One region of the Desulfocurvus thunnarius genome, then DNA from elsewhere that is predicted to be linked to it. Evidence: predicted binding sites of a transcription regulator. Region 1 holds the regulator's gene; the other holds the start of a gene.
What was found. The regulator sigma-54, encoded in region 1, starts transcription at its own class of promoters, with help from an activator protein. The targets are predictions, from matches to a motif close to CTGGCACGGNNNNTGCTT.
Positions count from the first base shown of each region.

Region 2: a site for sigma-54 is predicted at 3,239-3,256, ahead of ACZ5KV_RS02280 (LeuA family protein). Genes of this name have one in related genera too.

Region 1 is NZ_AP042411.1:3,448,410-3,452,604, forward strand. Features, by position in the region: gene lptC (LPS export ABC transporter periplasmic protein LptC) at 1-578, shown strand, start outside; gene ACZ5KV_RS15275 (LptA/OstA family protein) at 584-1,120, shown strand; gene lptB (LPS export ABC transporter ATP-binding protein) at 1,120-1,842, shown strand; gene rpoN (RNA polymerase factor sigma-54) at 2,043-3,503, shown strand; gene hpf (ribosome hibernation-promoting factor, HPF/YfiA family) at 3,611-4,150, shown strand; gene ACZ5KV_RS15295 (PTS sugar transporter subunit IIA) at 4,154-4,195, shown strand, end outside.
Region 2 is NZ_AP042411.1:511,454-515,648, forward strand. Features, by position in the region: gene nifD (nitrogenase molybdenum-iron protein alpha chain) at 1-1,333, opposite strand, end outside; gene ACZ5KV_RS02265 (P-II family nitrogen regulator) at 1,354-1,728, opposite strand; gene ACZ5KV_RS02270 (P-II family nitrogen regulator) at 1,725-2,078, opposite strand; gene nifH (nitrogenase iron protein) at 2,140-2,970, opposite strand; gene ACZ5KV_RS02280 (LeuA family protein) at 3,308-4,195, shown strand, end outside.

The sequences.
Region 1 (4,195 bases):
TGGACGTGGACGTGTCGCTGCACGGGGTGGAGCTGTCGCGCGGGGCCGAGGGGCGCACGGAGTGGCGCATGAAGGCCGACGCCGCGCACTACGCCCAGGACACGGGCATCGTCGCGGTGGACAATCCGCGCATCCTCTACTACCTCAAGGACGATGGCGGCGAGATCGCCGTCAACGCCACCAGCGGCGAGGTGGACCAGGAGTCCGGCAACGCCAGCCTGTGGCCCGACGTGGACATCGTTTCCGGCCCCAACCGGGCCCGCGCCGCGCGGCTGGACTATTCCAGCGCCGAACGGCGCATCGTGCTCACCGGGGACGTGCGCCTGGAGCGGCCGGACATGACCCTGGACGCGCCCCGGGTGGTGCTGCACCTGGACACCAACGACGTGGACGCCGACGGCGGGGTGCAAAGCGTGTTTTTCAACATGACCGTGCCTGCTGCGGGGGCCGCCTCCGCGGCCGCGCCCGCCAAGAAGGCCGCAGCCAAGCCCGCGAAGAAATCCGTGAAGAAATCCACGAAAAAGTCCGCAAAGAAGCCTGCGGCCAAGGCCGCCACGAAGGCCAACGGAAAGGAGTGACCCCCGTGAAGCGACTCACGCGCGCCCTGTGCGCCCTGTGTCTGCTGGCGCTGGCCCTGGGGCCCGGCGCCGCCCCGGCCGCCGAGAAGGCCAAAGGCGAGCAGGTGCCCACGAAGATAACCTCCGAGAAGGTCCGCTACGAGCAGGCCGGGCGGGTGGTCATTTTCGAGGGCCAGGTCTTCGTGCAGCGGCCGGACATGACCATCCGCTCGCGCAAGCTGACGGTGCACCTGGCCGAGGGCGCGGCCAGGAAGGCCGCCGAGCCGGGCCAGCCCGCCGGGCCCGGCGAGGTGGAGCGCATCGTGGCCGAGGGCGACGTGCACCTGGAGCGCGAAGGCCGCCTGGGCACCTGCGCCACGGCCACCTACCACGTGCAGACCGGGCTGCTGGTCATGGAGGGCGAGCCGAAAATCACCGACGGCGACAACCAGATCACCGGACGCATCATCCGCCTGTATCTGAAGGACAACCGCAGCGAGGTCGAGGGCGGGCCGCAGCGGCAGGTGGAGGCCATCTTCATGACCCCGCCGGAGGAAGAGTAATGGCGCTGCTGGCGGCCGACGGCCTGTGCAAGCGCTACGGCCAGCGCGAGGTCGTGCACGACATCGCCCTGGACGTGGCCCAGGGCGAGGTGGTCGGGCTGCTCGGGCCCAACGGCGCGGGCAAGACGACGACCTTCTACATGCTCGTGGGGCTCATCAAGCCCAACGGCGGCGAAGTGACCCTGGACGGCGCCCAACTTGCGGGGCTGCCCCTGCACGAGCGCGCGCGCCTGGGCCTGTCCTACCTGCCGCAGGAAAGCTCCGTGTTCCGCAAGCTGACCGTGCGCGAGAACCTGGAAATCATCCTGGAAAACACGAAGCTTTCGCACCGCGAGCAGGCCGCCAAGGCCTCCGCCCTGCTGGACGAACTGGGCATCGCCAAGCTGGCGGGGCAGAAGGCCATGCACTTGTCCGGCGGCGAGCGCCGCCGCCTGGAAATCGCCCGGGCCCTGATCCTGGACCCCAAGTTCATGCTGCTCGACGAGCCCTTCGCGGGCATCGACCCCATCGCGGTGGACGATATCCAGGGCATCGTGCGCGGGCTCAAGGAGCGCGGCATCGGCGTGCTCATTTCCGACCACAACGTCCGCGAGACCCTGCGCATCTGCGACCGGGCCTATCTGGTCTACGAGGGCCGGGTCATCCTTTCGGGCACGCCGCTGGAGATTTGCGAGAATCCCCAGGCGCGCCAAGTCTACCTCGGCGAGGCTTTCAGTCTCTAATCTGGCGCGCTTCTTGCGCTTCCTCGCGCATACAAAATCCTTGCCATTTGAGTTGCAAGGCCTGGGGCTCTGTGGCATGGTCTGCCCGAGCCGCGCAGAACGGGCCCTGCCGGGCGAGGACTTTTGCCGCGCGGGCCGGGCCGCGACGGGCGGACCCCTGATCGACACGGCACCGCAGCACCTGAACACGACGGGCAACGATGGGACTTGAACTCAGACAGCAAATGAAGCTTTCGCAGCAACTGGTGATGACCCCCCAGTTGCAGCAGGCCATCAAGCTGCTCCAGCTCTCCCGTTTCGAGCTGCTGGACGTGGTCCAGCAGGAGTTGCTCGAAAACCCCCTGCTCGAGGAGAAGGGCGAAGAGGCCTTCGAGGATACTTCCGGCCGCGACGGCAAGGACGCCTTCGAGACCGCCGCCGAGCCCGAGCGCGAGCGCCCCGCCCAGGGCGACGAGGCCGTGGAGCGCGACCTGGCCCGCAACGCGGACTGGGAGAACTACCTGGGCGAATTCTCCAGTTCCTCGCGCCAGGCTTTGATGCGCGAGAGCGAAACGCCCGAGGAGGGCATGGCCTACGACGCGCGCCTGTCGGTCAAGCCCTCCCTGGAAAGCCATCTGGAATGGCAGATCTGCCTTTCGGATTTCAGCCCCGCCGAAGTGGCCATCAGCGAGGTCGTCATCGGCAACCTGGACTCCCACGGCTATCTCCAGGCCTCCTGCGAGGAGGTCGCCGCCATGGCCGGGGCCGCCACGGCCCAGGTGGAGGACGTGATCCGGCGCATCCAGCGCCTGGACCCCGTGGGCGTGGCCGCGCGCGACCCGCGCGAATGCCTGCTGGTGCAGATCGAGGTCTTCGGGTACGACGACCCCATTTTGAAGGAGCTGGTCAGCGAGCATCTGGAGGACCTGGAGAAGGGCCGCTTCAAGCCCGTGGCCCGCAAGTTCCGCCTGACCCTGGAACAGCTCAAGGAATACCTGGACCTGCTCCAGACCCTGGACCCCATGCCCGGCGCCAGCTACGGCGGCGGGGAGCCGCAGTACGTCAGCCCCGACGTGTACGTTTACGAGTACGACGGCGATTTCGTCATCGTGCTCAACGAGGAGGGCCTGCCGCGCCTGCAACTGAACTCCTTCTACATGGACGGCCTGTTGGCCAAGAATTCCAAGGACAAGGAGTACGTCCAGGAGAAGATGCGCTCGGCGGTCTGGCTGATGAAGAGCCTGTTCCAGCGCCAGCGCACGCTCTACAAGGTGGTCGAGAGCATCGTGCGCTTCCAGAACGGCTTTTTCCGCCAGGGGGTCACAGCGCTCAAGCCGTTGATTCTCAAGGATATCGCCGACGACATCGAGATGCATGAATCGACCATCAGCCGCATCACCACCAACAAGTACGTGGCCACGCCCCACGGCGTGTTCGAGTTGAAGTTTTTCTTCAACAGCGCCCTGGAGATGGACGACGGCTCCCAGGTGGGCTCGGAGTCCGTCAAGGCGCTCATCAAGCAGCTCATCGGCGGCGAGGATGCCCGCCATCCGCTGTCCGACGAGAAGATCGCCGACCACCTGAAGGACACCCTGAAGGTCAACATTGCCCGGCGCACGGTGGCCAAGTACCGCACGGCCCTGGGCATCCGCTCTTCCTCCAAGCGCAAGCAGGTTTTTTGATCGCGCGCCGGGTAGCCCTTTATTTCGATCCGGTTTCCTTCTACACTGGAATCGGCGAAAACCCGCCAGACCAGTGTCGTCGTGTCACCCAAGACAGGAGGAGATCCATGCAGATCAATTTCAACTTCAAGAACTTCGAGCCCTCCGATCATCTCAAGAAGTACGCCACCGCGCGGTTCGAGAAGTTGATCAAGTACGCCGGCACCGACAACGCCGACCTGCAAATCAACCTGTCCGTGGAGAAGTTCCGCCAGAAGGCGGACGTCGTGCTCACCTGGGACGACAACAACCTCTCGGCTTTCGAGGAGTCCGAGGACATGTACAGCACCATCGACCTGGTGCTGGACAAGATGGACGCCCAGGTGCGCAAGATCCGCGAGAAGGCCAAGGACAAGCGCCGCCAGCGCGGCACCGTGCGCATGGACGTGCTGTCCTTCGCCGAGGCCGAGGGCGGCGGCGAGCGCGTGCCGACCATTACCGAGGCCGACGCCTACGAGCCCAAGCCCATGTCCGTCGAGGAGGCGGCCATGCAGTTGGAGAGCCTGGGCTACGAGTTCCTGGTTTTCCAGAACGCGCAGACCGAGCGTATCAACGTCATCTACCTCCGCAAGAACGGAGACTTCGGCCTCATCGACCCGGGGATGTAACGCATGATCATTGGTGAACTGCTGGAAGAGGGGCTGATTCTGCCG
Region 2 (4,195 bases), 680 kb from region 1:
TGTCGGGGATCAGGCCGTCGTAGTGCTTGAACTTGAACCCGGCTTCCTTGAGCTTTTCCAGCTCGTCCGGCGTCTTGCGGGAGGAGAAGCGCTCGGCGTCGGCCTCGACTTCCAGTTCCTCGATGTTGCGCGAGTCGGCGTCGACCTTGAGGTCGGGGATGACGTGGCGGCCTTCGTAGTCGTCGCGGTGGGCGAACTCGTAGCCCGCCGAGATGCTCTTCATGCCGATTTCGGCGAAGAGGTCCTGGTAGTGGTGGGCGCGCGAGCCGCCCACGAAGAGCATGGCCGTCTTGCCGTCGGTGCGCGAGCGCACGTCGGCGGCCACGGCTTCCACCTCGGGCATCTCCTCGGCGATGACCTCTTCCACGCGGTCGATGAGCGAGCGGTCGCCGAAGTACTGGGCGATTTTACGCAGCGACTTGGCCGTGGAGGCCGCGCCGATGAAGTTCACCTTGATCCACGGGATGCCGTACTTGGTCTCCAGCATGTCGGCCACGTAGTTGATGGACCGGTGGCACATGACGGCGTTGAGGTCGGCCTTGTGGGCCGAGGCGAACTGGTCGTAGGTCGAGTTGCCCGAGACGGTGGCGTTGTTGGTGATGCCGCACTTCTTGAGGATGCGGTCGATCTCGAAGCCGTCGCCGCCGATGTTGTACTCGCCGAGCAGGTTGATGCGGTACTCGCCGGGCTTGTCGGCATCGTTCTCGCCCACCACGTGGCGGAATATCTGGTTGTTGGCGATGTGGTGCCCGGCGGACTGGGACACGCCCTTGTACCCCTCGCAGGAGAAGGCGAAGACGTTGCAGTCGCCGAACTTGGCCTTCATCTTCCGGGCCACGGCGTGGATGTCGTCGCCGATGAGCCCCACGGGGCAGGTGGCGAAGATGGCGATGGCCTTGGGGTGGAAGATTTCGTAGGCCTCCTGGATGGCCGCTTCGAGCTTCTTTTCCCCGCCGAAGATGATGTCCTGGTCCTGCATGTCGGTGGAGAAGCAGTAGGTCATGTAGTTCTCGGCGCCGGGGGCCGAGGCGTCGGTCTGGTTGCGGCGGGTGAGCCAGGAGTAGAAGCCGCAGCCGATGGGCCCGTGGGTGATGTTCACGATGTCGCGGGTGGGCCCGAGAATGACGCCCTTGCAGCCCGCGTAGGTGCAGCCGCGCATGGTGATGATGCCCGGGATGGTCCGCACGTTGGCGGTGATTTCCGGGGTTTCGGCCTGCTGGGCCTCGGTGATGAGTATCTGCTTGGCGCGCTTGCGGGCCACCTTGGGAGGATACTTCTTGAGCAGCTCCTCCTTGACCTCGGCGGGCGCGGGCATGTGCTTGGTCGTCGCCATGGGAATTCCTCGCGTGTTTGCTAGATGATGGACTTCAGTCCCACCTCGCCGGTGCGGACGCGGACCGCGTCGGCCACGGGCAGGACGAATATCTTGCCGTCACCGGGCTTGCCGGTACGGTTGGCCTCGATGATGGCGCTGACCACGCCGGGCACCAGGTCGTCCTTGACCACCACGGTGATCATGCGCTTGGGGTAGAGCTTGCCCTTCTCGCCCAGCAGGGCGGCGGCCTCCTCGTAGCCCTTGCTGGCTCCGGCCACGAGTGTGGGATTGACGAACCCCTGGCCCCGGCCCTGGGCCTCGTGGGCGAAGAAGGCGTCCACACCGGCGGCGGTGATGGCCTTCTTGGTCTGGTTCATCATGTTCATGCGCACGACGGCGACGATTTCCTTCATGCGGGCACCCCTTCCGCCGCCGGGGCGGTGTCTCTCACGCCGGAGCTGATGGTGTAGACGTCCTCGACCTCGGAAACGAAGATCTTGCCGTCGCCGAACGCGCCTTTCTTGCCCGAACGCGCGGCGGTCATGATGGTCTGGATCACGAAATCCTTGTCCTGGGCCTGGACCACGCTGATGAGCATGGTCTTGGGAATCTCGTCGTAGGTCACTTCGCCGATCTTGATGCCGCGCTGCTTGCCGCGCCCGGCGACGGAGTACTTGGTCACAGCCGGAAAACCGGCGTCCATGAGGGCCGCAAGAACGTCGTCCGCCTTCTCGGGCCGGACAATGGCCCTGACCATGATCATCGACATATCGCTTCTCTCCTGGGTTTCTTGCTTGTGTTGGGGGAAGGGGTGCGCCAGCGGGCTAGGCCTGCTGCATCAGGCCGAAGTCCATGAGCAACTGCTCCAGTTCCTCGATGGCCAGCGGCTTGGGCACGACGAACATCTCGTTGCCGTCGATGGCCCTGGCCAGGTTGCGGTAGTGGTCGGCCTGGCTCACCGCGCCGTCCCACTCGATGACGGTCTTGCGGTTGATTTCGGCGCGCTGCACGTCGTTGTCGCGCGGCACGAAGTAGATCATCTGGGTGCCGAGCTTCTTGGCCAGCTCCTGGATCATCTCCTTCTCGTTATCCACGTTGCGCGAGTTGCAGATCAGCCCGCCCAGGCGCACGCCGCCGGACTGGGCGTACTTCATGATGCCCTTGCAGATGTTGTTGGCCGCGTACATGGCCATCATCTCGCCGGAGCACACGATGTAGATCTCCTCGGCCTTGCCGTCGCGGATGGGCATGGCGAAGCCGCCGCACACAACGTCGCCGAGAACGTCGTAGAAGGCGTAGTCCAGGCCCTCGGACTCCTCGTAGGCGCCCAGGTTCTCCAGCATGTTGATGGACGTGATGATGCCGCGACCGGCGCAGCCCACGCCCGGCTCGGGGCCGCCGGACTCCACGCACCAGGTGCCGCCGAAGCCGGGCTTGCGGATATCGGCGAGATCCACGTCCTCGCCTTCCTCGCGCAGGGTGTCGAGGACGGATTTCTGGGCCAGGCCGCCCAGCAGCAGGCGGGTCGAGTCCGCCTTGGGGTCGCAGCCGACGACCATGACCTTGCGGCCCATCTCGGCCAGCCCCGCCACCGTGTTCTGCGTGGTGGTGGACTTGCCGATGCCGCCCTTTCCATAGATTGCTACCTTTCGCATTGTCTGCCTCCCAGGTTGTAAGTGCTCGGGGAATGGGTTGGTGTCTTGGGGGGCCTAGGGCAAAGGGCGTGCCAGAGCAGACTGAATGCGCTAATATGCAGGTTTGCTTCATAATAAAATCCAGGCCCCCTCCCCCCGGCCCGCAAAGGCTACAAAAGCAGCCTTCCCGGCCCTACCAAAGCGTAGGTTCCTACGCTTTGGTAGGGCACTCCCGGCTCCACGCCAAAACAACACGGTGCAATAATTAAAGATAATCGCAAAGACCTTCCTGGCACCATCCCTGCAATACGTCGGGGAACGAACCGACCGGAACCGGCCGCAGACAAGGAGAGACCCGATGCTCATAGACACGACACTGCGCGAAGGCGCCCAGACCTACGGCGTCTATTTCGACACCTCCGCCAAGCGGGAAATCGTGAAGCTGCTGGTCCGGGCCGGGGTGGAGGAAATCGAGGCCGGATGGGCCGGGCAGGACGGGCTGGCCGACCTGCTCGCCTGGGCGCGCGGCCTGGCCGACCCCACGGCGCTTTCCGTCTGGTCGCGGCTCAAGGCCGCCGACGTGGAGTTGGCCGCCGCCGCCGGAGCCGCGCGCCTGAACCTGGGGGTGCCCGTGTCCGACGCGCACCTGGGCTCGCGCCTGGGCACCACGCGCGAGGAGCTGCTGCGCTGCATGCGCAACGTCGTTCCCCTGGCCCGCAACCGGGGCATGGCCTACGTTTCCGTCGGCCTGGAAGACGCCTCGCGGGCCGACGAGGGCTTCCTGCTCGAAGCCGCGCGCCACTGCGCGCGCCTGGGCGTGGACCGCGTGCGCCTGGCCGATAGCGTGGGCGTGCTCGACCCCACGGGCGCCGCCCGGCTGGTGGAGATGGTCCGCCAGGTGTTCCCCGGCGAGGTGGGCGTGCACTGCCACGACGACTTCGGCATGGCCACGGCCAACGCCCTGACCGCCCTGGGCGCCGGAGCCCGCTGGGCCGACGTGAGCGTGCTGGGCATCGGCGAGCGCACGGGCGTGGCCCGCCTGGAAGAGGTCGCCTCCTACCTCGTGCTGCGCCGGGGCGGCGCGGGCTACGACCTGCGCGCCGTGCGCGAGGCCTGCCTGCTGGTCAGCTCCGCGGCCGACGTGCCCATCCCGCGCGACAAGCCCATCTGCGGGCGCGACATCTTCGCCTGCGAAAGCGGGCTGCACGCCCACGGCATGCTGCGCGACCCGGCCCTGTTCGAGCCC